DNA from 3 places in the Candidatus Dorea massiliensis AP6 genome. Region 3 is predicted to be linked to each of the others. Evidence: riboswitches for the same ligand, from Rfam matches in the RefSeq annotation. Region 3 holds a riboswitch; each other region holds the start of a gene.
What was found. Region 3 has a riboswitch for cobalamin ahead of ACESZP_RS10840 (ABC transporter substrate-binding protein). Riboswitches for the same ligand answer to the same signal wherever they lie in the genome.

Region 1 (7,357 bases), on a different contig from region 3:
GCAGCCTGCTCGGGGAAGAGGCCTGTATGCTTGAAGCTGAAGGGCTTCAGATTGAATGTTAAGGTATTCTTGCCCTGGCAGAGGGGATACTGGATGGTCCATTGTTCCGGCAGGTCGAAGAATTCCCACTCGCCGCCGCCCTTTTTGCTGCGGTGGTAATGGCCGTTCATGCGCTTCCAGCCAGGCAGCTTTCGCTCCGTATCCCAGATAACCTGGGGATCCGGACGCACCAGCAGGTAGCTGCCCCAGCGTTCCAGCTTTTCTCCTTTCGAAGTATCCAGTATCTCATAATCGGTCCAGTTATCTGCGATCCACATGACAATCTCCTTTGGTCTTTAAAAATAAGCGGAAAATACTGTCCACCACCATGATAGACAGGGCGATCATTCCCGCCACAATCAGTGTCTGAATAATATAATAGGAAGTCATTCCGTCGGAACGGATGACAGAGTGGGCGATGCGGAACATGCCCGCGCCCGGCACCAGCGGTAAGATGCCCGGGATGACGAAAATCGTGACCGGAGCCTTCAGGACCCTTGCGAAAATCTGGCCGCAGAGGGAGACGAGACAGCCGGACAGAAAGGTGGACATGGCCACAGACAGATTGATTCCGATGAGAAACAGATAGATCCACCAGCCCACCGCGCCGGTGAAACCGGCCCAGATGATATATTTGCGCGGTACGTGCAGCAGAAAAGAAAAGGCCACAACGGAAAAAAACGCGCCGATAACCTGTATCAGCATAAAAGCCTCCTTACTGAATGAAACGAAGTCCGATGACAATACCCATAGCTACAGAGGCGGCGACCACAAAGGCCTCCATCATCCGGGCGGAGCCGGAGATATAATCCCCGTGCAGGGTGTCAAAGACCGCGTTGGTGATGGCTACGCCGGGAACCAGGGGCATGATGGCCGCGATGATGATGGAATCCAGGTTCCCTATAATAGGAAGAAACTTCAGAAGTCCGCCTGCGAACAGTGAGATTACCACGGCGCTCAGCAGGATTCCGAAGAAGGCGGGCAGCTTCATGCGGTTGCACAGATACAGGCAGATGGCCATGAAAAATCCGGCCACGCCCGCCACAAAGGCCTCCTGCCAGGTTCCGCCGTAGGTCAGTGCAAAGGCCGCGGCCACGCCCGCGTTGGCCAGCAGAAAGGCCTGGGGAGGGTGCGGTTCCTTTTTCAGCTTTTTTATCTGCCGGAAGGCTTCCTTCAGTTCCAGCTCCCCGCTGCAGAGTCCTCTGGAAATACTGTTAATTTCGTCGATGATACTCAGGTTCGTGCCACGGCTGTGAATCCGGCGGGTCACCGTCATGGACTGGATGGACGGGTCGTCCAGAGTGACCAGAAAGCCGGTCACCATCACGAAAGCTTCGGCGGTCTTCAGCCCCGACAGCTCCAGCATCCGCTGCATGGTATCCTCCACCCGGTAGGTCTCAGCCCCGTTGGCCAGCATCAGCTCCCCCGCCATGACGGCGGTGTCGAGCAAAAGTTTGTAATCCATTTGTCTGATTTCCTTATACCTGATTTTGTATTGAGAATAATCTATGCCCATTATACCTATGTAAGAGAAGCGGGTCAAGGAAAGTATGGATAGAAAGAGAAATAATTCCTGTTTCCGAAGGGACAGGCTGAATTACCGGAAGACAAAAATGGAAAAATCTTGACAGATATAGAGGAATCAAGTAAAATAAACGGGCATAGTGTTGTCAGTCGCGTACGGCGGCTGATAAAGAATAGAGAATCATGTGGAAATCATGGACGGTACCGCCACTGTATACATAAAGAATGATCCTTAGATGAAAGTCCGCCATTGGGGTAAACCTGAGAAGGCGTGGAGAGTTCGCTGGGCTTCTTCCCTGAATATGTGAGTCAGGAGAACTGCTATGCAGCAACCTTAGCGGACGATCTATTTGCGAAGGCTTATTTCCCATGTAAAATCGGTCATGGATGCAAAAGCATCCATGGCTTTTTTGTGTAATGAAGTCGCTTTTCTTATTGAAACGGAGGAAAACAGTGAAAAAGAACAGGCTCGTATCCAGACTTATCCAGATGTGCGTAGTGCTGATAGGCATTTCCTTTCTGACCTTTTTATTAACCTACCTTGCGCCGGGCGATCCGGCCACAGCTATGTATGATTCCCTGGGAATTACTCCGAGTCCGGAAATGCTGGAGCAGGCCAGGCAGTCCATGGGACTGGACAAACCCTTTTTACAGCAATATGTGGACTGGATAGGCGGTATTTTTCACGGAGATTTTGGAACCTCCTTCAGTAAAAGCGCCCCGGTACTGGATCTGCTGATGAAAAGACTGCCGGCAACGTTCCGGCTGGCCCTGTTTTCCCTGGGACTGATGTTAATTATTTCGGTTCCCCTTGGAATTCTTTCAGCGGTCAGACAGGACGGGATAGCGGATTATATCGTTCGCTTTCTTTCTTTCCTGGGTATTTCGCTTCCGGGCTTCCTGATTGGCCTGATCTTATTATATGTCTTCGCTTTGAAGCTGGGACTGGTAAAGGTGGCGAGCAGCTCCGTCGGAATGGAACAGATGCTGCTGCCGGGGATTACGCTGGCCATTGCCATGGCCTCCAAATATTCCAGACAGGTGCGTACGGCGGTACTGGAGGAGCTGCACCAGGATTACGTGACGGGCGCGAGAGCCCGGGGAATGAATCAATGGGAAATACTGTTCCGCCAGGTTCTTCCCAACGCCATGCTTCCGCTGGTTACCATGCTGGGGCTTTCCTTTGGATCACTTCTCGGAGGAACCTCGGTGGTGGAGATTATTTTTTCCTACCCGGGACTGGGTATTCTGGCGGTGGGAGCGGTGAAAGCGCGGGATTATCCGTTGATCCAGGGCTTCGTATTGTGGATAGCCCTGATCTATATGGTGGTAAATCTGCTGGTGGATATATCCTATCATTATATTGATCCGAGGACCAGGGAGGGGGAGAACGGATGAAAAAGAATACAAGATTTGCGGTGCTTTCCATTCTGGTTTTCCTTATTCTGGCAGTGGCGTTCCTGGCGGACAAAATCGTTCCCTACGATCCGTTGAGCGCGTCACTGAGCGACGCATTCCAGGCGCCCGGAAAAGATCACTATTTCGGAACCGACGCGCTGGGGCGGGACGTGTTCTCCCGGGTGATCTGCGGGGCGACCACCAGTGTATACAGCGTGCTGATTCTTGTGGCGGTAATCCTGGTTGTGGGTACCTTTCTTGGAATTATAGCAGGGTATTTCGGCGGAGTGGCAGACGCGGTAATCATGAGAGTGGGCGATATGATGATCGCCTTCCCGGATCTGATTCTGGCTATGGCAATCGCGGGAATTCTTGGGCCAAGCCTGAAAAATTCCATGATTGCAATCGCGGCGGTAAGCTGGACCAGATACGCCAGACTTTCCAGAAGCCTGGTGCTGAAGATACGGAACAGGACTTATATATCCGCGGCGGAAATCTCAGGATCCAGACACAGCAGAATCCTTAGGAGATATATGCTGCCCAACGCGCTTCCCACGATGATTATTACGGCGGCGACGGATATCGGCACCATCATGCTGTCGCTGGCAAGCCTGTCCTTCCTTGGCTTTGGAATCCAGCCCCCCACACCGGAGTGGGGATATATGCTGAGCGAGGGAAGAACTTATATACTGAGCAGCCCGTGGCTGCTGTTTTGTCCGGGACTTGCGGTCTTTATTACGGTGGTCATCTTTAATCTCTGGGGTGACTGTATTAGAGATATGATAGATCCAAATGCAACAGAAAAACGAAGAAAGAAGAGGAGAAAGAGAACATGAATGGAAAAAAACTGATTGCCCTTGCCCTTAGCCTGTGCCTTGCGGGCAGTATCACAGCATGCGGCGGCAGCGCAGGAACAGAGCAGAAAGCAGCGGCAGACGGAGGAAACGCGAAAACACAGCTGAATGTGGCGACAGAGCTGACCAGCGCAACCCTGGATCCGGCAGATGAGTGGAACAGCTGGTTTGTAATGCGCTGGGGCGCGCTGGAAACGCTGACACGTTTTGAGGACGACGGCACCGTGTCGCCGTGGCTGGCAGAAGACTGGTCTGTAGCGGACGATCAGCTGACCTGGACTATAAAGCTGAAAGAAAATGTAACCTTCTCCAATGGAGAACCGATGACGGCGACAAAGGTTCAGGAATCCCTGGAGAGATTATTTGAGGTGACAGATCCCAATAAGGGCGGAAATGGAAACCCCTGGAATTATTTTACATATGACAGTATCAGCGCAGACGATGAAGCCTGGACTGTGACGATTGTAACAAGTGAGCCGACGGTAGACCTGCCGGGCTGCCTTGCGTATCCCTGGTATGGTATTATCGATGTGGCTGGCTCTGCGGATCGCGATATCGCTGCGGACGGACCGATTTGTACAGGACCCTACTGCTTTGTATCCAACGATCCGGAGCATGATATCCAGCTGGTAAAAAATGACAATTACTGGGACGGTGAAGTACCCTTTGAGACGGTCAATGTCATGAAGCTTGGGGAGGCTTCTGCCCGCGCAATGGCCCTGCAGGACGGTTCTGCCGACATGGGAATCAACATTGCGGCGTCTGACAGAGCGGTTCTGGAGAATGCGGGTACCTATCAGATTGACGTCACCGGTGGAAACCGTGTGTGCAACTGGTTTATCAATTTTGACGGAGTGCTGGGCAATGATACCCTGAGAAAAGCAGTGATGACGGCAATTGACGGTCAGACCGTGTGTGATGTATCCACAGGCGGTTCCTATACTTACACCAATAATACGCCGGTGCCCGGCTATGATTTGGATAACCCGTACAGCTACGATCCGGAGGCAGCCAAGGCTATGCTGGACGAGGCCGGTATCGTAGACGGCGATGGAGACGGATACCGCGAACTGGACGGCAAAAACATCGACATCAGTATTGTAGCGACAACCAGCCGTCAGCAGGACGTGATTGCGCAGGCGTATGGGGTTCAGCTGGAAGCAATCGGAATCAAGAGCACCATTTCCATGCCGGAAAATGTAGTAGATCTGCGGGTATCCCAGGGCTTTGATCTGATGTTCAACAATGAAGTAACCACACCTACCGGAGATCCGGAGAACTTCCTGAAGCACTGGTACGGAAAGATTACCGATACAAGCTTTAATTACGGAAATTATCATAATGAAGAATACGACGCGCTGTATGAACAGTTGATCGGCGAATTTGATATGGAAAAGCGGACGGAAATCTTTACACAGATGCAGGAAATCCTGATGGAGGACGTGGCGACCATCTGCAGCGGCGCCTATAATTTCAATCTCTGCTCCGCGGCTTCTGTAGAAGGCGTTCACAGCTATGTGTGCGACTACTACTGGGTAACAAAGGATATCACACCGGCGTCATAAAGAAGAATATATAGAAAAGGGGATTTTCCCATGCTGGATATAGAGAACATAACAGTTGCATATCATGGACAGCCGTTTTTGCGTGATTTCTCCCTGCATATGAAAAGAGGGGAAATTATCAGCCTGGTAGGTGAAAGCGGAAGCGGAAAGACTACGGCGATACGTTCCATTCTGGGACTTCTGCCACAGGAAGGAGAGCTGGTATCCGGCGATATTTTGTTTGAGGGAAAGTCTCTCCCTGAATACAGCGAAAAGGAAATGCAGAAGCTCCGGGGATCCAGGATATCCATGATCTTCCAGGATTCCGGAGCCATGCTGAATCCGATACGTAAAATCGGCTCGCAGTATATAGAATACATTCAGAAGCATGAAAAGCTGGGCCATAAAGCGGCGGAAGAAAAGGCAGTGGCTATGCTGGAGGCCATGCGGCTGTCGGAGCCGGAGCGTATCATGAAGAGCTACAGCTTCCAACTGTCCGGCGGTATGCGTCAGAGGGTCGGGATTGCCATGGCCATGACCTTTGAGCCGGAGCTGTTGCTGGCCGATGAGCCCACGGCGGCCCTGGACGTGACGACACAGGCACAGATCGTGCGTCAGATGATGGAGCTGCGGAAAAATCACGGAACCTCCATTATCCTGGTAACCCATAATCTGGGCGTGGCGGCATATATTTCAGATCGGATTGTGGTTATGCAGAATGGAAGGATCGTGGAAGAGGGAGACCGTAAGACGATACTGGAGCAGCCGGGCTGTGCGTATACCAGAAAACTGCTGGCTGCGGTTCCGAATATGTATGGAGAAGGCTATGTGTAAGGAAAAAACACCAATTTTGGAGACTCGTCATTTAAATAAGGTATTTACAGCCCCCGACGGACGCCCTTTGTACGCAAACAACGATATATCTTTAAAATTTTATGAAGGCGAGACCCTTGGAATTGCCGGGGAAAGCGGATGCGGCAAGAGTACGCTGGTGCGCGTGCTGTCGCTGCTTGAGCCGCCTACCGATGGGGAGCTTCTCCTGTTCGGCGAAAATGTCGCGGATTGGAAGGGGGAGAGAAAGCGGAAAATGCGCCGTCATATTCAGATGGTATTTCAGGATCCGACGGACTCATTTTCTCCCAGAATGAAGGTAAAGGATATTTTGTGCGAACCGCTGGAAAATTATGGGCTGATAAAACCGTCGGAAAAAGCGGCGAAGGCGCGGGAGCTTCTGAAGATGGTGGAGCTTCCGGAGGAATTTGCAGAGCGGTATCCGCGCAGTATGTCAGGCGGTCAGAAGCAGCGTGTGGCGATTGCGCGCGCATTGGCCCTGGAGCCGGAAATCCTGATTTGCGATGAAGCCACATCGGCGCTGGACGTATCGGTTCAGAAAAGTATCGTGGAGCTGCTGGTAAAGCTTCAGAGAGAGAAGCATACGTCGATTATTTTCATCTGTCATGATGTGGCGCTGATCCGCTCCGTGTCCCACAGAACGGCCATTATGTATCTGGGCTTTGTGGTGGAGCTTGCGGAAGGAAAGAAGCTGGGACGCGGCGTCTGCCACCCCTATACAGAGGCCTTAAAAAGCGCGGTGTTTTCCCTGGATATGGATTTTGAAAAAGAGATAGAAAGCCTGGATTCCGAGATTCCAAGCCCCTTGGAACGTCCGACAGGCTGTCCGTTCCGGAACCGCTGTGAAAAATGCATGGAGATCTGCGCTGCAGAGAGGCCGCAGCTCCGGGAGGTGGAAAAAGGGCATTGGATTGCCTGTCATCTGTATGCATGACAAGAAAGAGAGGACCATATCATGTGGAAGATTGCAGGATTTTCTTTACAGCCGGGAGAAAAAAGAAGAGTGACGATAGAAATCCCGGTGGAAGAAGCAGGAGAGGAAAAAATGTATCCGATGCCGGCGACATTGATTTGTGGCTGCGGAAAAGGAAAGACCGTTCTGATTACAGCGGGAATCCATGCGGGAGAATACCCGGCTATTCCCGC
Region 2 (7,357 bases), on a different contig from region 3:
ATATTCCTTCTAATTTACCCTGCCGTGCCGCATACTCCTTAAGCTCGCACAGTCCTGCTGCCATCCCGGCCTCTGCGCCTGTCTCAGGAAGTTTCACGGTACAAATCGCCCGTTCACAGCCATCTATAAGCCGTTTCGCCTCCGCGATCTGCTCTTCTCCGATCGTCCGAAAAGCCGATACCCTCACCGTCTGCACTGCCAGCGCCTTCGCCGACGGATAATCCAAATCATTTTCCCACAAGATCCCGGCTGCAAAGGGGATTCGCTCCCGCTGAAGCTTTCGGAATACCGCCGTGCCCGTGCCATTTCCGGCGATAACAAAGACCCGCGGCTCCCCATCCACAGCCGGGAGCTCCAGGTCGCCGGTCAGCTCGTCGTAGGTTCCCACGGTCATGCCATACAGCTTCGGAATATACCCTTCGGTGAAAATCTCCTCCGGCGTCCCGAACCGATCCACCTTATCGCCCCGCACGCAGGCAATTTTATCCGAGATACGGCCTGCCAGATCCAGTTCATGTAAGGACATGATGACAGACAGATTTCTTGTCCGTGACATATTTTGAATAATGGAAAGGAATTCCAGTTTGTAACGGATATCCAGAAATGAAGTGGGCTCGTCCAGCACAATAATATCCGGCTGCTGGCAGAGCGCCCGAGCCAGCATGACCCGCTGCTTCTGGCCGTCGCTGGTCTTCGTATAATCCCGATCTGCCAGCTCATGGATATGCACCAAATCCATGGCCTCGTCCACCACGGCCCAGTCCTCCCCGGAAAGTACGCCAAACTTGCCCGTATAGGGATAACGGCCTGTGGACACCACGTCCCGGCAGGTCATCATTTCCGGATGGATGCGCTCGGTCAGCACTACAGAAAGCTTCTGAGACAGTTCCTTGCCGCTCAAATCCCCCATAGCCTTGCCGTCCAGCACCGCCACGCCGCCTAAGGGCGCCAGCTGTCGGATGATACTTTTCAGAATCGTAGTCTTGCCCGCGCCGTTGGGGCCGATGAGAGTCAGGATTTCACCCTTTTTCAGGCTGATTCGGATGTCTTTGATCAGGGGAACGCCGTGGTAGCCGACAGTCAGTCCTTCCGTGTAGAAATAATAGGTATCCATATGCTACTCAGCCCTCTCCTTCTTTCTGTGAATCATAATATAGATGACCACCGGCGCGCCAAATACTGCTGTCACCGTACTGATGGACAATTCGGTGGGGGCAAACATGGTCCGGGCCAGTAGATCGCAGAACAGACAGAAAGCCGCCCCGCCCAGGAAACAGGCCGGTATCATCAGGATGGGCTTCGCTGTCCCGAATAAATTCTTGACCAGGTGGGGCACCGCGATTCCCACGAAGGATACCGGGCCTGCAAAGGCCGTCACGCAGGCGGACAGAACACTGGACAACAGCACCAGCAGAATCCGGAACACCTGCACGTTCAGACCCATATTTTTCGCGTAGGCCTCGCCCATCTGGTAAGCACTGATGGGCTTCGACATGAGAAAGACGCAGATAGCCGTGATACCCACCACGATGGCCATAATCAGCACATTGTCCCAGGTCATGCCGGAAAAGCTTCCCTTGGACCAATTGTGCAGATTGACGATGTCCGCATCGTCAGCGAAGGTTACGACAAAGTCCGTCACTGCAGAACAGATATAGCCGATCATGACGCCGCTGACGATGAGCATAGACATCTGATCCATCACCTTCGACATGAGAATCACGAAGCCCATACAGATCATGGCTCCCACAAAGGCCGCGATGATCATGACCCAGGAGCTTAAAACAAAAGCATTTCCCAGGGCCGCCACCATCACCAGAGCTACCACCAGCTTCGCGCCGGAAGAGATTCCCAGGGTAAATGGGCCCGCAATCGGGTTATGGAAGAAGGTCTGCAGCAGATAACCGGACAGGGCCAGGCCGCCGCCCAGGATGCCAGCAGCAGCCGCCCGGGGAAATCGGATACCCATGACGATATCCGTATAGGTATCGTCGCCTCCATTTTTGCCCAGTATCCTTGGAATCTCCGAAAGCGGAATATTTACGGTTCCAATGCAGATGCTAAGAATCAGAAAAACCAGCACCAGCAGGGCCAGTATCAGAAATGCCGCCCAGTATCTTCCTTTGTTTCGGGCATTTCTGCCTCCTGTTGTGTCACGCATCGTTCTCGTTCCCTTCTGTCACTGTGCGAATCCCCACAGCTACCGTGTCTCTGTTATCCGGCGCATACTTTCCGGAGCCTTCTCTTTGCGCTCCGAATCGTATCAGTTTAACTTGTAAAGATAAGTCAAATCTCCGTCGTCCCCCTCCAGCATCCGGTGAATATCCGACGTGATTGTGCCCAGCTCCATAGTGGACTGATACAGGTTCTTGGTCGTACAGTACACATGCCCCTCCTGCACCGCCTTGAATTTCTGAAGCAGGGGGCTCTTGGCCAGAAGCTCATCCACCGAGGAAAGCTGTCCCTCTATGGTGCTGTTGTAAATGATGTAATCCGCGTCCTTCGCTCCTGCATAAAACTCCTCCATCTGCATGGACAGGGTGGACGTGGCGTCATCCTCATCTCCCAGATCCCGGAAAATGTAAGTGCCGCCAGCCAGCTCAATCATTTTCGGCAGATAGTCGGCAGATTTCCGCACGTTGGCCTCGCCGTTGCTGGTGATATAGAAAAATGCCACCGTCTTACCCGTGGCCGCCTCGCCACTGATGGCCTCGAAGGCGTCCGCCTCTTTGGCAAAGGCCGCCTCGGCTTCCTCCTCATGGCCGGTCAGAAGGCCGTAGAGCTTCACCCACTCGGTCCGTCCCAGGGGATTCGGCTCATAACTGGAGTGATCCACCAGCACTGGAATTCCAAACTTTTCCAGCTGTTCCTGTACCTCCGGCGTGTGGGAAATCATGGTATTCTCGATGGCCAGACCACAGTTCTGGGCCAAAATCTGCTCATAATCCGGCGCGGAATATTTGCCTGCATAGAGAATGTCGCCGTTCTCCATGGCCGCCTTCGCCGCGTCGATATACCAGCCCTCCGTCTTGGTGCCGCTGAATCTGATGGTGTCCAGGGCGTCCAGAGACACGAACATGTCCATAACTGCTGAAGCCACCAGATATATATTCTGAATGGGCTGCTGTAACACGGTGATATCCTTCGCCAGATCTGCCGGCGCTTCTTTTCCTTCCGGAACCACCAGGAAACGTCCGTCATCCGCGACGGTAATCAGCGCGTAGCCGCCCTCATAATTGTCGATAGTAAATTTCTGCGCGTATTCCAGCTTTGTGCTGTCTGTATAGGTCAGCTCGTCACTGATATCCGTGCTGTTCTCTGCCGTGCCGGAACCGCCTGCTCCACAGGCCGTAAGTCCCAGACACATAGCCAGGCACAGAAAAAGTGCCATCAGTTTCTTTTTCATGCTTTCGTATTCCTCTTTTTCCGCATTACAGTCGCTGCAATCGCTGCCGCTACTACGATAATCACGATACCTGCTGCCGCCGTGGTGGAACCCGATCCACCCGTGCTGCCGCCGTTCTCTCCCTTGATAGAATTCGACGCAAAGGTCAGCGTATATTCTACCTCATGGGGCGTACTCATGGCCGTGGTATCACCAATCACATCGATCTCCTCGTCAAACACATCTACCGGAATCTCAAAGACAGAATGTTCCTCTGTACTCACCGGAAGATATTTCTCGCCGCCCACGATCATATAATCGTAATGATTGCTGCTCCAGGTAATCTGTGCGGTTGCCTGTCCGTCCTCTACGGACAACGCGGTGGGCGATTCAATGGTGGCCCGGCCACTGCCGCCCTCCATAGTCACTTCTACTGTGTAATTCCCGTCTGCCAGCTGTAATTCATCGATTGTCATAGCTTTACCCCTCGAATCTTATTTGAACAAGGGGGCTGCCGCAAAACGTTCTGCACATTCCACAACAGCCCCTGCATTTTACTTATTCGTAACAGTTCAATCCCCTGAACAGTTACATTTATTCTGCGTTTCGCGTATTAGTCCTGAAGAAGCTCCGGATTGGATACGCTGACCTTATGGTCATACCATACGCCCTTGGTTCCGATCAGCGCCAGATCGAATTCCTCGTCCAGTGCCGGTACCGGTACATCGAAGGCATTGGCCTCCTCCGGCTCTGTACCATCGCCGAAATCTACAGTCTCTACGGTCGGCTGCAGAAGCTCTGCGCCATCCTTCTGGGCGTCCTCTGCCAGACCTTCATACAGATTCACAATGTTCTTGGAAGGCATAACCACATGAATGGTCATCTGTCCGTCTTTTACGGTCAGCGTTCCCTTTCCCTCGTAAAATTCATTTACATGGAACATACTGCTGTCTGTATTGAAATCTGCTGTGTAAACGCCGTCCTCCAGTGTCACAGCTGCAGCTTCTTCTGAATCAGCCTTTTCCGGCTCCGCCGTTTCTTCTGTCTTGGCAGTTTCCTCATCGGAGCTTTCCGCCTCTGTGGTAGTCTCTGCAGCCGGCGTCTCCGCCTTGCTGCCGCAGCCCATCAGCAGTGCGCAGCTTATAACTGCCATTCCCATTAACGCGATGATTTTCTTCTTCATTTCTTTTCTTGTCCTTTATCCTTACTTATTTCATAGCCTCTGCGGTATGAGCAACATAGAGATTCTGGATTGCCTCGATCTCGCCCAGACCTGCGATCTGGCAGTCTACGCTCTCGAACTTACCGGATGCGTTGAACATGCTCTTCCAGGAATCGTCATCGTCGCCTGCCATGTCGTTGTTTGCATGGTCGCCTGCAACTACCATCAGCGGACGAAGTACAACCTTGGTGTAACCAGCCTCAGATACAGCTGCGATCACATTCTCGCATGCGGTCTCCTCCGGCTTGCCCTCTACGGTTCCGATAAATACGTTCTCATATCCCAGATCCTTCATCTGTGCCTGCATCTGGCTGTAGGACACCTTTGCGTTATGGGAAGTACCATGTCCCATAAATACGAATGCAACGCCATCTTCCTTTGCTGCATCCAGAGTATCAAAACCAGCCGTCTTTACAGCCTCAGCAGTAATAGCCTCAGCAACAGCCTTCTTATCTGTATTTACAGCGGAAGCGTCTGCTCCAACCTCGCCCAGAAGCGGCTCAGCTACCTTTACAGACTCAAATTTATCCTTGTATGCGTCTACCGCCTCCATCAGCTCGTCGTACTCAGCGCCGTGCATCAGATGGGTCGGCTGTACAACCAGGTTCTTTACGCCGTTGGCAACTGCGCGATCCAGAGCCTGATCCATGTTGTCAATTGCCTCGCCGTCGCGGGCCTGGATATGGTTGATGATGATCTGCGCGGTAAAGGCACGTCTTACGGACCAGTCCGGATTTGCCTCTGCCAGAGCGTCCTCGATACCCTTGATATCAGCTACACGGCTGTCATTGAAGGAAGTACCAAAGCTTACTACCAGCAGCTCGTTCTCGCCGATCTCGTCCTGGTTTCTCGGATCATCCTTGGAAGCGTCTCCGGTGTCGCGTCCGAAGTAATCCGGGTCAGCGTTCTCGCCCTCTACCAGCTCCTTCTGAGCGTCTGTCAGAGCGTCCCATGCTTCCTTGGCTGCCTTACAGTCAGCGTCTGTGGTCTCTGTTCTCTCCTGCACATAGATCTTGTCAATCAGGGCTGCTACGTTGTCAGCTGCAGCCTGATCTGCGTCCGCGTCGTCTGCAGTCTCCTCTGCAGCGTCTGTGGTCTCTTCCGTAGTAGTAGTGTCTGCAGCCGGCGTCTCAGCCTTGCTGCCGCAGCCTGCCAGCATGGATGCTGTCAGAGTTGTTACACATAACAGTGTTACAAGTTTCTTTTTCATTTTCTTTTCCTCCTGCAAAAATTTTTCAGTTAAATGAAATTCATAAGATCAGAAGGAATCTGCTAAAAAATCCGACGTTCCTGTGGATCGTCGGATTTTCAGTCGTCAGCTTTACATCTGTTCGCCCATCCACGCAAAACAGCGCTGTGCGGAACAGCTGTGTCTATACCCCATCTGGCACTATCAATCCTCGTGATCCGGAATCTTTCGACTCCATGCGCCGCAGTCTGGCAGGTCTCCTGGCTTACAGTACAAGCGCTGCTTATCGTCTTCCCGATGGCTCAGTGACGTATGATAAGCCGCTCCTGCATACAGTGACGAGATCGCGCAGGTCTCTCACCTGCTTCCCTATTCTCCGTTTTTTAACGGCACCAGCTGCTTCTTATTTGATTTCACATAACCTACACAAGCATTATAGCAGTCTTTCTGAAATAATCAACTGTTTTTCCGCTATTTTTTCTTCCTTTTTGCATTATTTCGCCCGTTTTTTCATAAATAACAGATAAGCGAGCAGCAATATGATTCCTACCGGCAGAGAAATCAGCGCAGACTGGGTAAATCCTGCCACAATATAGGTAATAAAGGAAATCACTGCTACACTGACCGCATAGGGAAGCTGGGTGGACACATGGTTTACATGGTTACACTGGGCTCCCGCAGACGCCATAATGGTCGTATCGGAAATCGGGGAGCAGTGGTCGCCGCAGACAGCGCCCGCCATGCAGGCAGAGATGGCCACGGTCATCAACGCCGGATGGGTGGTCTGGAACGCGTCTACCACAATCGGAATCAGGATACCAAAGGTTCCCCAGGAGGTTCCGGTGGCAAAAGCCAGGAAGCATCCAACCAAGAAAATAATAGCCGGAAGCAGAGCAACCATACCCTGAGAGCTGCTCTTAATCAGATTAGCCACGAACTCCGCGGCGCCCAGGCTGTCTGTCATGGCCTTCAGGGTCCAGGCGAAGGTCAGAATCATGATAGCCGGAACCATGGCCTTGAAGCCCTCGGGAATGCAGTTCATGCACTCCTTGAAGCCCAGGACCTTACGGCTCACATACAGCAGAATCGTGATGACCAGGGCGAAAGCACTTCCGATGGCCAGACCGATGGACGCGTCGCTGTTGGAGAAGGCGGTCACGAAGTCCGCGCCGTCAAAGAAGCCGCCGGTGTAAATCATGCCGATGACGCAGCAGATGATCAGGGAAAGAATCGGAATCAGCAAATCTTTTACGGAACCATTTCCCACGTTATCCAGGCCTTCTGCGTTGCCGTAAGGTCTGTCCGGCGTAGTAAACAGGTCGCCCTTCTTTGCGTTGTCCTCATGGACCTTCATGGAACCGAAATCAATGTTCAGAATTGCTATCGTAATCATCATAACGATAGTCAGAATCGCGTAGAAATTATAGGGAATCGCGCTGACAAAAAGCGCCAGTCCGTCCTCACCCTCTACGAAACCGGTTACGGCCGCCGCCCAGGATGAAATCGGGGCGATGATGCAGACCGGAGCCGCCGTGGCGTCGATGAGGTACGCCAGCTTGGC
Region 3 (7,357 bases):
ATATCGGTTGATATGCGGCCGTTATTTGCAAGAACCGGTGGGAACTGTTATAATCAGAAACAGAAGAAAACAGGGAGGACGAAAAAATGTTTGTAAAGATCTATACCGACGGCGCGGCCCGCGGCAACCCGGACGGACCGGGCGGCTACGGCGTGGTGCTGCATTATACGGACAGTAAGGGGCAGCTCCATGAGAGGGAGTACAGCCAGGGCTATAAGAAAACCACCAATAACCGGATGGAGCTGATGGCAGTTATCACAGGTCTGGAAGCGCTGACGCGTCCCTGCCGGGTGGAGCTCTATTCGGATTCCAAATATGTGACGGACGCCTTCAATAAGCGCTGGGTGGATTCCTGGCTGAAAAAGAACTGGAAGGGCAGCTCCGGACCGGTGAAAAACGTGGACCTCTGGAAGCGGCTTTTAAAGGCGAAGGAGCCCCATCAGGTGGAATTTATCTGGGTCAAAGGCCATGACGGTCATCCGCAGAACGAGCGCTGCGATCAGCTGGCTACCACGGCGGCGGACGGGGACGGACTGATAGAGGACGAGGGACTGAATGACTGATTTCTTATTATAATAGTAGGAAAATAAAATAACAGAGCAGGTGTGTGGTAGAAAAAAACAGAAATACCGGACATCTGCTTTTATTTGTTGCATAAATGGAAAAAGAAGGTAGAATATCTTACGGGAAATGGTGGAAATCTTAGGAAAATGCGAAGAAGGGATTGCGAAAAGCTGCTCTGTTATGCTAAAATAGCAAAATCGCTGCCTTTTCGGTGCTGACGGGAGAAACAGGCCGGAAAGAGAAGAAAAGGAGAGTAAGTATGAGTGATAACAATTTTAAGCCTTATATTCCGGCTGAAAAGTCTCTTCCGGAGTTTACGGCGACCTCTGTCATCCTCGGTATTCTGCTGGCTGTTCTGTTCGGCGGCGCAAACGCGTATCTGGGACTGAGAGTTGGTATGACTGTTTCCGCGTCTATTCCGGCGGCAGTTATTTCCATGGGTGTCATCCGTGTCATCCTGAAAAAGGATTCTGTTCTTGAGAACAATATGGTACAGACCATCGGTTCCGCCGGTGAGTCCGTAGCCGCAGGCGCTATCTTCACCATGCCGGCCCTGTTCCTGTGGGCCAGCGAGTGGGGCACCAGCGCTCCGTCTCTGGTAGAGATTGCCATCATCGCAGCTATCGGCGGCAGCCTGGGCGTTCTGTTCATGGTTCCGCTGCGGAAAGCCCTGATCGTGCAGGAGCACGGCGTGCTTCCCTATCCGGAAGGGCAGGCTTGTGCGGAGGTACTTCTGGCAGGCGAGGAAGGCGGAGAGAAGGCCGGCATCGTATTCAAGGGTCTGGGTCTGGCAGCAGCTTACAAGTTCGTCACAGACGGCCTGAAGCTGTTTCCCAGCGAGGTTCATTATGAGATTCCGGCTTACAAGGGATCCGGCGTCGGTATCGACGTACTTCCGGCTCTGCTTGGCGTCGGCTATATCTGCGGAACCAAGATTTCCTCCTACCTGTTCGCAGGTGGTGTGCTGGGCTGGTTCGTGCTGATGCCGCTGATCGTTCTGTTCGGTCAGAATGTCACCCTGTTCCCGGCGAGTGTAAGCGTCGCTGAGCTGTACGCGGCAGGCGGTTCCTTCGCTATCTGGAGCAACTACATCAAATACATCGGCGCAGGCGCCGTAGCAGCGGGCGGAGTCATCAGCCTGATCAAGTCCCTGCCGCTGATCGTTCGCACCTTCCGCGACGCCATGAAGGGCTACGGCAAGGGCAATGCAGGAAGCGATCTGCGTACAGACAAAGACCTTCCGATGAAGGCTATCATCCTTGGCGTAGTAGCTCTGGCCCTGCTGATCTGGCTGATCCCGATTGTTCCGGTGAATCTGTTCAGCGCAATTCTGATCGTGATTTTCGGTTTCTTCTTTGCAACCGTATCCTCCCGTATGGTAGGTCTGATCGGAAGCAGCAACAACCCGGTATCCGGTATGACCATCGCGACGCTTCTGGTAACCGCTATGATCCTGAAGGCAACCGGTCAGGTAGGCCAGGCTGGTATGACAGCAGCTATCGCTATCGGTTCTGTGATCTGTATCACAGCAGCGATTGCCGGAGATACCTCTCAGGACCTGAAGACCGGTTACATCGTAGGCGCTACACCCTGGCGTCAGCAGATCGGTGAGCTCATCGGTGTGGTAGCATCCGCAGTGGCCATCGGCGCGATCCTGTACCTGCTGAACGCAGCATGGGGCTATGGCTCCACCGAGCTTCCGGCTCCCCAGGCGACTCTGATGAAGATGATCGTAGAGGGCGTTATGGGCGGAAACCTGCCCTGGACTCTGGTATTTGCAGGCGCGTTTATCGGTATCGTAGTGGAAGTCCTGGGTATCCCGGTACTTCCCTTCGCCGTAGGTCTGTATCTGCCGATTCATCTGAGCACCCCGATGATGATCGGTGGTCTGGTTCGTCTGTTCCTGGAGAAGAAAAAGGGCATGGACGAGAAGGCGAAGAAGGATATGCTTGATAACGGCGTACTGTACTGCTCCGGTCTGATCGCAGGCGAGGGTCTGGTAGGTATCCTGCTGGCAGTCTTTGCGATCATCCCCATGGCAAATGGTTCCCTGGGCGACGCGATGGGCGATACCATTCTTTCCAGAACTCCGCTCAACGGCAATATCGGTGGCTTGGTATTCTTTGCCCTGCTGACCGCGACCCTGTTCAAGATCACCATTGGCAGAAAGAAGAAATAAATGAAGAAAAAAAAGAATTATCTGGATTTTGTGCCGGTCTGCGCGCCGGGCTACAGCTGGAAGCTGAATGAAAAGAAGCTGGTGGAGATAGAAGTACAGAACAAAGGCTTCTATAATTGGCTGGCACAGAAGTTTTTCAAGCGGCCGAAGGTCAGCTATATCAGTCTGGACGAGTACGGCAGCTTTGTATGGCAGCAGATGGACGGCCAGCGGACCATCTACGACATCAGCTTTCTGGTAAAGGAACGCTACGGCGAAGAGGCGGAGCCGCTTCTTCCGCGCCTTACAAAGTTTTTCCAGATTCTGTATCAGAACCATTATATCGGATACAGTACTCCGCTGGAGAAAAAGAAACAAGCATAGAGATCAGAAAATATTAAGAATTGGCAGCAGTCCTTCCTCCCGGAGGGCTGTTGCCTTTTTCTTTGGAAACGGGTAAAATAGATATCAGATAAAATGGACGGCGGCAGCGAAGGGACGGAATCCATGACGGGACGGAAAAGATCTTTTTACAGGGAAATGATAAAATACATTCAGATAAGTATTCTGGCAGTTCTCATGGCGCTCCTTGTAGGCGGCGCGTTGTGGGCGGCGGAAGGCTTTTCTGCGCCCGGGAAAAGCGCGGAGGCTCTGGCGGATGCAGGGATGGATTCCCTGGAAAATGCGGACACTGAGAAAACAGGAAAGCTGTCAGTGGAAGTACCGACCGTACATGTGTTGACGCCGTCCGGAAAATCAGAAGCCTCTGAAGCTTGGGCAGAGGAATCGGAAGGTGCAGAAGCCTCGGATGGAGAGAACCGGAAAGAGGATGTTACCTTATTGTTTGCAGGCGACCTGTTTCTGACTGATGTTTTACAGGAAAAATACGAGCGAAACGGCATTTCTGCAGCGGCCACATCAGATTTGCTTTCCATTACCCGCGGCGCCGATATCTTCATGCTGAATCAGGAATTTCCTTTTGGAACTACCGGTGAGGCAATGGAAGATAAGCAATATACCTTCCGGGTGGATCCCAAATATGCATCTGTATTACCGGAGCTGGGGGCAGATATCGTGACCCTGGCCAATAACCATATGCTGGATTTCGGACGGGGCCCGCTTAAGGAGACCCTTGAAGCGTTGGACGAGGCAGGAATTCTCCATGTGGGAGCGGGGCAGAACCTGGAGGAGGCAAAGGCTCTGAAAACCATGGAGGCAGGCGGACGGGTCATTGGCTTTCTGGGAGCCACCCGTGTGATTCCGGAGCATTCCTGGACGGCGTCCCGGAGCAATTCCGGTCTCTTTACCACCTATGATCCCACGAAGCTTCTGGGGGAGATACAGGCGGCGAAGCAGCAGTGCGACTATGTAGTGGTCTATGTCCATTGGGGAATCGAGCGGAACACAGAGCCGGAGGAGTATCAGAAGTCCTTGGCCCGCCAGTATATCGACGCCGGGGCAGACGCTGTGATCGGCGCGCACCCTCATGTACTGCAGGGGATCGAATATTATCAGGGGAAACCGATTTTTTATAGCCTGGGCAATTTTATTTTCGCAAACCGGACCTACGAAACCATGATGGCAGAGCTGACCATTACAGACGACGGCACAGAGGTAAGGGTGATTCCCTGTGTCAGTACGGCCAACCAGATGGGACTGATGGATGGCAGTGGGCGGGCAGCCTTCTACGGAAATCTGCAGGGGCTGTGCTTCGGCGGCGTTACAATAGGGGAAGATGGAAGCGTCAGGGAGTAAGAAAAAAAGATGTATAAATTATCAGAAAAATATAAAAAATACGTGAAATATAAAGAAATTAAAAATTTTGAAAAAAACACTTGCATTTCCTGTTGCCTTATTATATACTAAACAAGTCGCAAGGGTGCGGCACAAAAACATAGGAAATGGTCGATTGGTCAAGCGGTTAAGACGTCGCCCTCTCACGGCGAAAACAGGGGTTCGATTCCCCTATCGACTGCTGAAAAACTTCTGGTTATCCAGGAGTTTTTTGTTTTATCGCATTGTGGAGGAATGGAAGGAACTGGCATGGATTAACAATATTTGATGCTTGACAAGAAAACGGAAAATAGGTAATATATCTAACGGAGTGAGTGTCGGCTAACAGAAATGTTGGGCCGGTGAAAAGGGAAACAGGTGTAAATCCTGTGCGGTGCCGCCGCTGTAAGCGCGAAGTTTCAGGGCCGTTTTCCTTCACTGTCCGTAAGGTACAGGAAACGGTACGGGACGGGAAGAAGGAAGACAAATAAGGCCAGCGTAAGTCAGAAGACCTGCTTATTCTGCTTTTGCTGTCACGGTCCATGACATTTGCGAAAGATAAAGGGCGCAGTGCGTCCGGATGCCGAATACGGGTGCATCATCTGATCAGAAGTGATTGGGTGGTGCTTTTTTTATGGACGAATCATTTTATACAACAGAGGAGAAAGAACATGAAGAAGAGAGTAGTAAGCGTATTGTTAAGCACCTGCCTTGTGGCTGGTATGCTGGCAGGCTGTGGTTCCAAGACTGCGGATACCACAACCACCACTGCGGAGGAGACCACAGAGGATGCAGAAAGTACCGACGCAGCTGATGAGACGGTCGATGCAGACAGCGATTATGAGCCGGTCAGCATCACCCTGAACCTGGAGCGTTCCGGACTGGGCGAGAACGTAGAGTACACCATCACCAAAATGCCCTCCGCTGTGGTAGCGTCCGGCGACCAGATGGCAGACTTTTTCTTTGATCTGGGACTGCAGGACCAGATGGTAGGCTATACCAAGGGCTTCTGCTGGAGTACGGCTTCCGAGTATCCGGCCCGGGATGAGGTTCCTCAGCTGATGAATCCGGGCGAGGGCTTGACCAATCTGTCCAAGGAAGAATTGCTGGCAACCGGCTGTGATTTTCTGATGGGATGGGATTCCACATTCTCAGATAAAAACTTCAACAAGGATTTCTGCGAGGAAAACGGTATCACGATGTACTTCCCGTATGTATGCACAGACAGTGCAACCTTCGAGGATCTCTATAAGGATTATGAAACTCTGGGAAATATCTTCAAGGTGCAGGAACTGGCAGCCGAGAAGGTACAGGCTATGAAGGATACCCTGCAGGAGGTGCAGGACGCTCTGGGCGATGAGGCCTATGAGAATCCGGTAAAAGTATTTGCTTATGATTCCGGAGAGGATGTACCGTTTACCGCTTGCCAGGGTATGCCGGGCGACATCATCAAGAAGGCCGGCGGTATCTCCATCTTCGATGATATCGAAGCAGGCTGGGCAAAGCCCTCCTGGGAGGAAGTAGTAGAGCGTGATCCGGACGTGATTCTGATTCTGGAGTATACCGGAGACGATGTGGCAGAGAAGCGGGAGTTCCTGGAGACCAATGAGTTCACCAAGGATCTGCGCGCCGTAAAGGAAGGCAGAATCTACTCCGTATGCTGCAGTGATATGCAGGGAAGCGCAGGAAGCGCCAATGCAGTGAAGACCATTGCAGAGCAGCTGTATCCGGACAAATTCTAACAGGGGGAAAGACAGGGGAGTGAAAGCTCCCCGTTTTTCTTGCTCATTCTATTTGTGTTCTCGAAGGAGGAATCTATGAAAGGAACAGTAAAATCGGGCAAAGGCCGCTTCCTTGTGACGCTGCTGCTGGTATTGCTGCTGATTGCCGCGGTATTGACCATATCGGTAACCATCGGCGCAGTGAACGTCTCAGCAGGCGATATTGGAAAAATTCTGGTAAATAAAATCTCTGGGAAGGATATCTTTCAAATTGCCTGGGAGGGCAAAACGGAAAATATCATCTGGAATATCCGGTTTCCCCGCGTGCTGATGGCCTTTATCGTAGGCGCGGGACTGGCGCTGTGCGGCGTCCTGATGCAGGCACTGACCAAGAATCCCCTGGCAGATCCCTATGTGCTGGGTATCTCCTCCGGCGCTTCTGCCGGGGCAGTCTGCGCGATCCTGCTTGGGTGGTTCAGCTTTATGGGCGGGTATTCCGTTATCTTTGGCGCTACCATGGGAGCGGCTGTCTCCATCTGTCTGTCTTTAAGTATCGCCTCCATTCATGGCCGGATTACCTCGACGCAGCTGGTTCTGGCGGGTATCGCGACTTCCGCCCTGTTCTCGGCCTTTACCAATCTGATGGTATACGGAATCAATACGGGATCGGATAAGACGAAGATGGCGCTCTATTGGATGGTAGGATCCTTAAGCGGAGCCACCTGGAGCAAGCTGAGATATGTGGTGGTGGTTGGCGTTGTGGTAATCGTGGTCATTTTCCTGTTCGCGAAGGAGCTGGACGTATTGCTTCTGGGCGATGACGTGGCGGAAACTCTGGGTGTGGATACCCGTAAAATGAAACTGGTTATTATTGCGGCTTCCACGATCCTGACCGGCGTTGTGGTATCCGTCAGCGGCGTGATCGGATTTGTGGGACTGGTTGTACCCCATATTATGCGAAGCTTTGTGGGATCCGGACACAGACGGCTGATCCCCATGGCGATTCTGGGAGGCGGTCTTTTTACAATGCTTACCGATCTGATTTCACGCACCATCATTGCTCCGTCTGAATTGCCCATCGGCGTGGTGGCGGCCTTTTTCGGCGCGCCCTTCTTCCTGTATCTGATTCGCCGGGGCAATA

Region 1: it holds a riboswitch for cobalamin, as region 3 does, so the genes downstream of both, nikB (nickel ABC transporter permease) here and ACESZP_RS10840 (ABC transporter substrate-binding protein) in region 3, are expected to answer to the same signal.
Region 2: it holds a riboswitch for cobalamin, as region 3 does, so the genes downstream of both, ACESZP_RS04225 (sirohydrochlorin cobaltochelatase) here and ACESZP_RS10840 (ABC transporter substrate-binding protein) in region 3, are expected to answer to the same signal.

The regions. Positions count from the first base shown of each region.
Region 1 covers NZ_CAXTKW010000002.1:15,029-22,385, forward strand. Annotated here, with positions in the region: gene ACESZP_RS02440 (class I SAM-dependent methyltransferase) at 1-317, opposite strand, end outside; gene ACESZP_RS02445 (threonine/serine exporter family protein) at 301-744, opposite strand; gene ACESZP_RS02450 (threonine/serine exporter family protein) at 755-1,504, opposite strand; cobalamin riboswitch at 1,685-1,903, shown strand; gene nikB (nickel ABC transporter permease) at 2,017-2,961, shown strand; gene nikC (nickel transporter permease) at 2,958-3,797, shown strand; gene ACESZP_RS02465 (ABC transporter substrate-binding protein) at 3,794-5,380, shown strand; gene ACESZP_RS02470 (ABC transporter ATP-binding protein) at 5,411-6,193, shown strand; gene ACESZP_RS02475 (oligopeptide/dipeptide ABC transporter ATP-binding protein) at 6,186-7,145, shown strand; gene ACESZP_RS02480 (succinylglutamate desuccinylase/aspartoacylase domain-containing protein) at 7,167-7,357, shown strand, end outside.
Region 2 covers NZ_CAXTKW010000003.1:70,676-78,032, reverse strand. Annotated here, with positions in the region: gene ACESZP_RS04250 (ABC transporter ATP-binding protein) at 1-1,114, opposite strand, end outside; gene ACESZP_RS04245 (FecCD family ABC transporter permease) at 1,118-2,161, opposite strand; gene ACESZP_RS04240 (ABC transporter substrate-binding protein) at 2,264-3,406, opposite strand; gene ACESZP_RS04235 (hypothetical protein) at 3,403-3,861, opposite strand; gene ACESZP_RS04230 (hypothetical protein) at 3,999-4,568, opposite strand; gene ACESZP_RS04225 (sirohydrochlorin cobaltochelatase) at 4,594-5,817, opposite strand; cobalamin riboswitch at 6,030-6,207, opposite strand; gene ACESZP_RS04220 (Na+/H+ antiporter NhaC family protein) at 6,290-7,357, opposite strand, start outside.
Region 3 covers NZ_CAXTKW010000009.1:128,802-136,158, reverse strand. Annotated here, with positions in the region: gene rnhA (ribonuclease HI) at 87-563, shown strand; gene ACESZP_RS10860 (OPT family oligopeptide transporter) at 824-2,743, shown strand; gene ACESZP_RS10855 (PqqD family protein) at 2,744-3,106, shown strand; gene ACESZP_RS10850 (CapA family protein) at 3,263-4,477, shown strand; tRNA gene ACESZP_RS10845 (tRNA-Glu) at 4,626-4,697, shown strand; cobalamin riboswitch at 4,812-5,029, shown strand; gene ACESZP_RS10840 (ABC transporter substrate-binding protein) at 5,167-6,237, shown strand; gene ACESZP_RS10835 (iron chelate uptake ABC transporter family permease subunit) at 6,313-7,357, shown strand, end outside.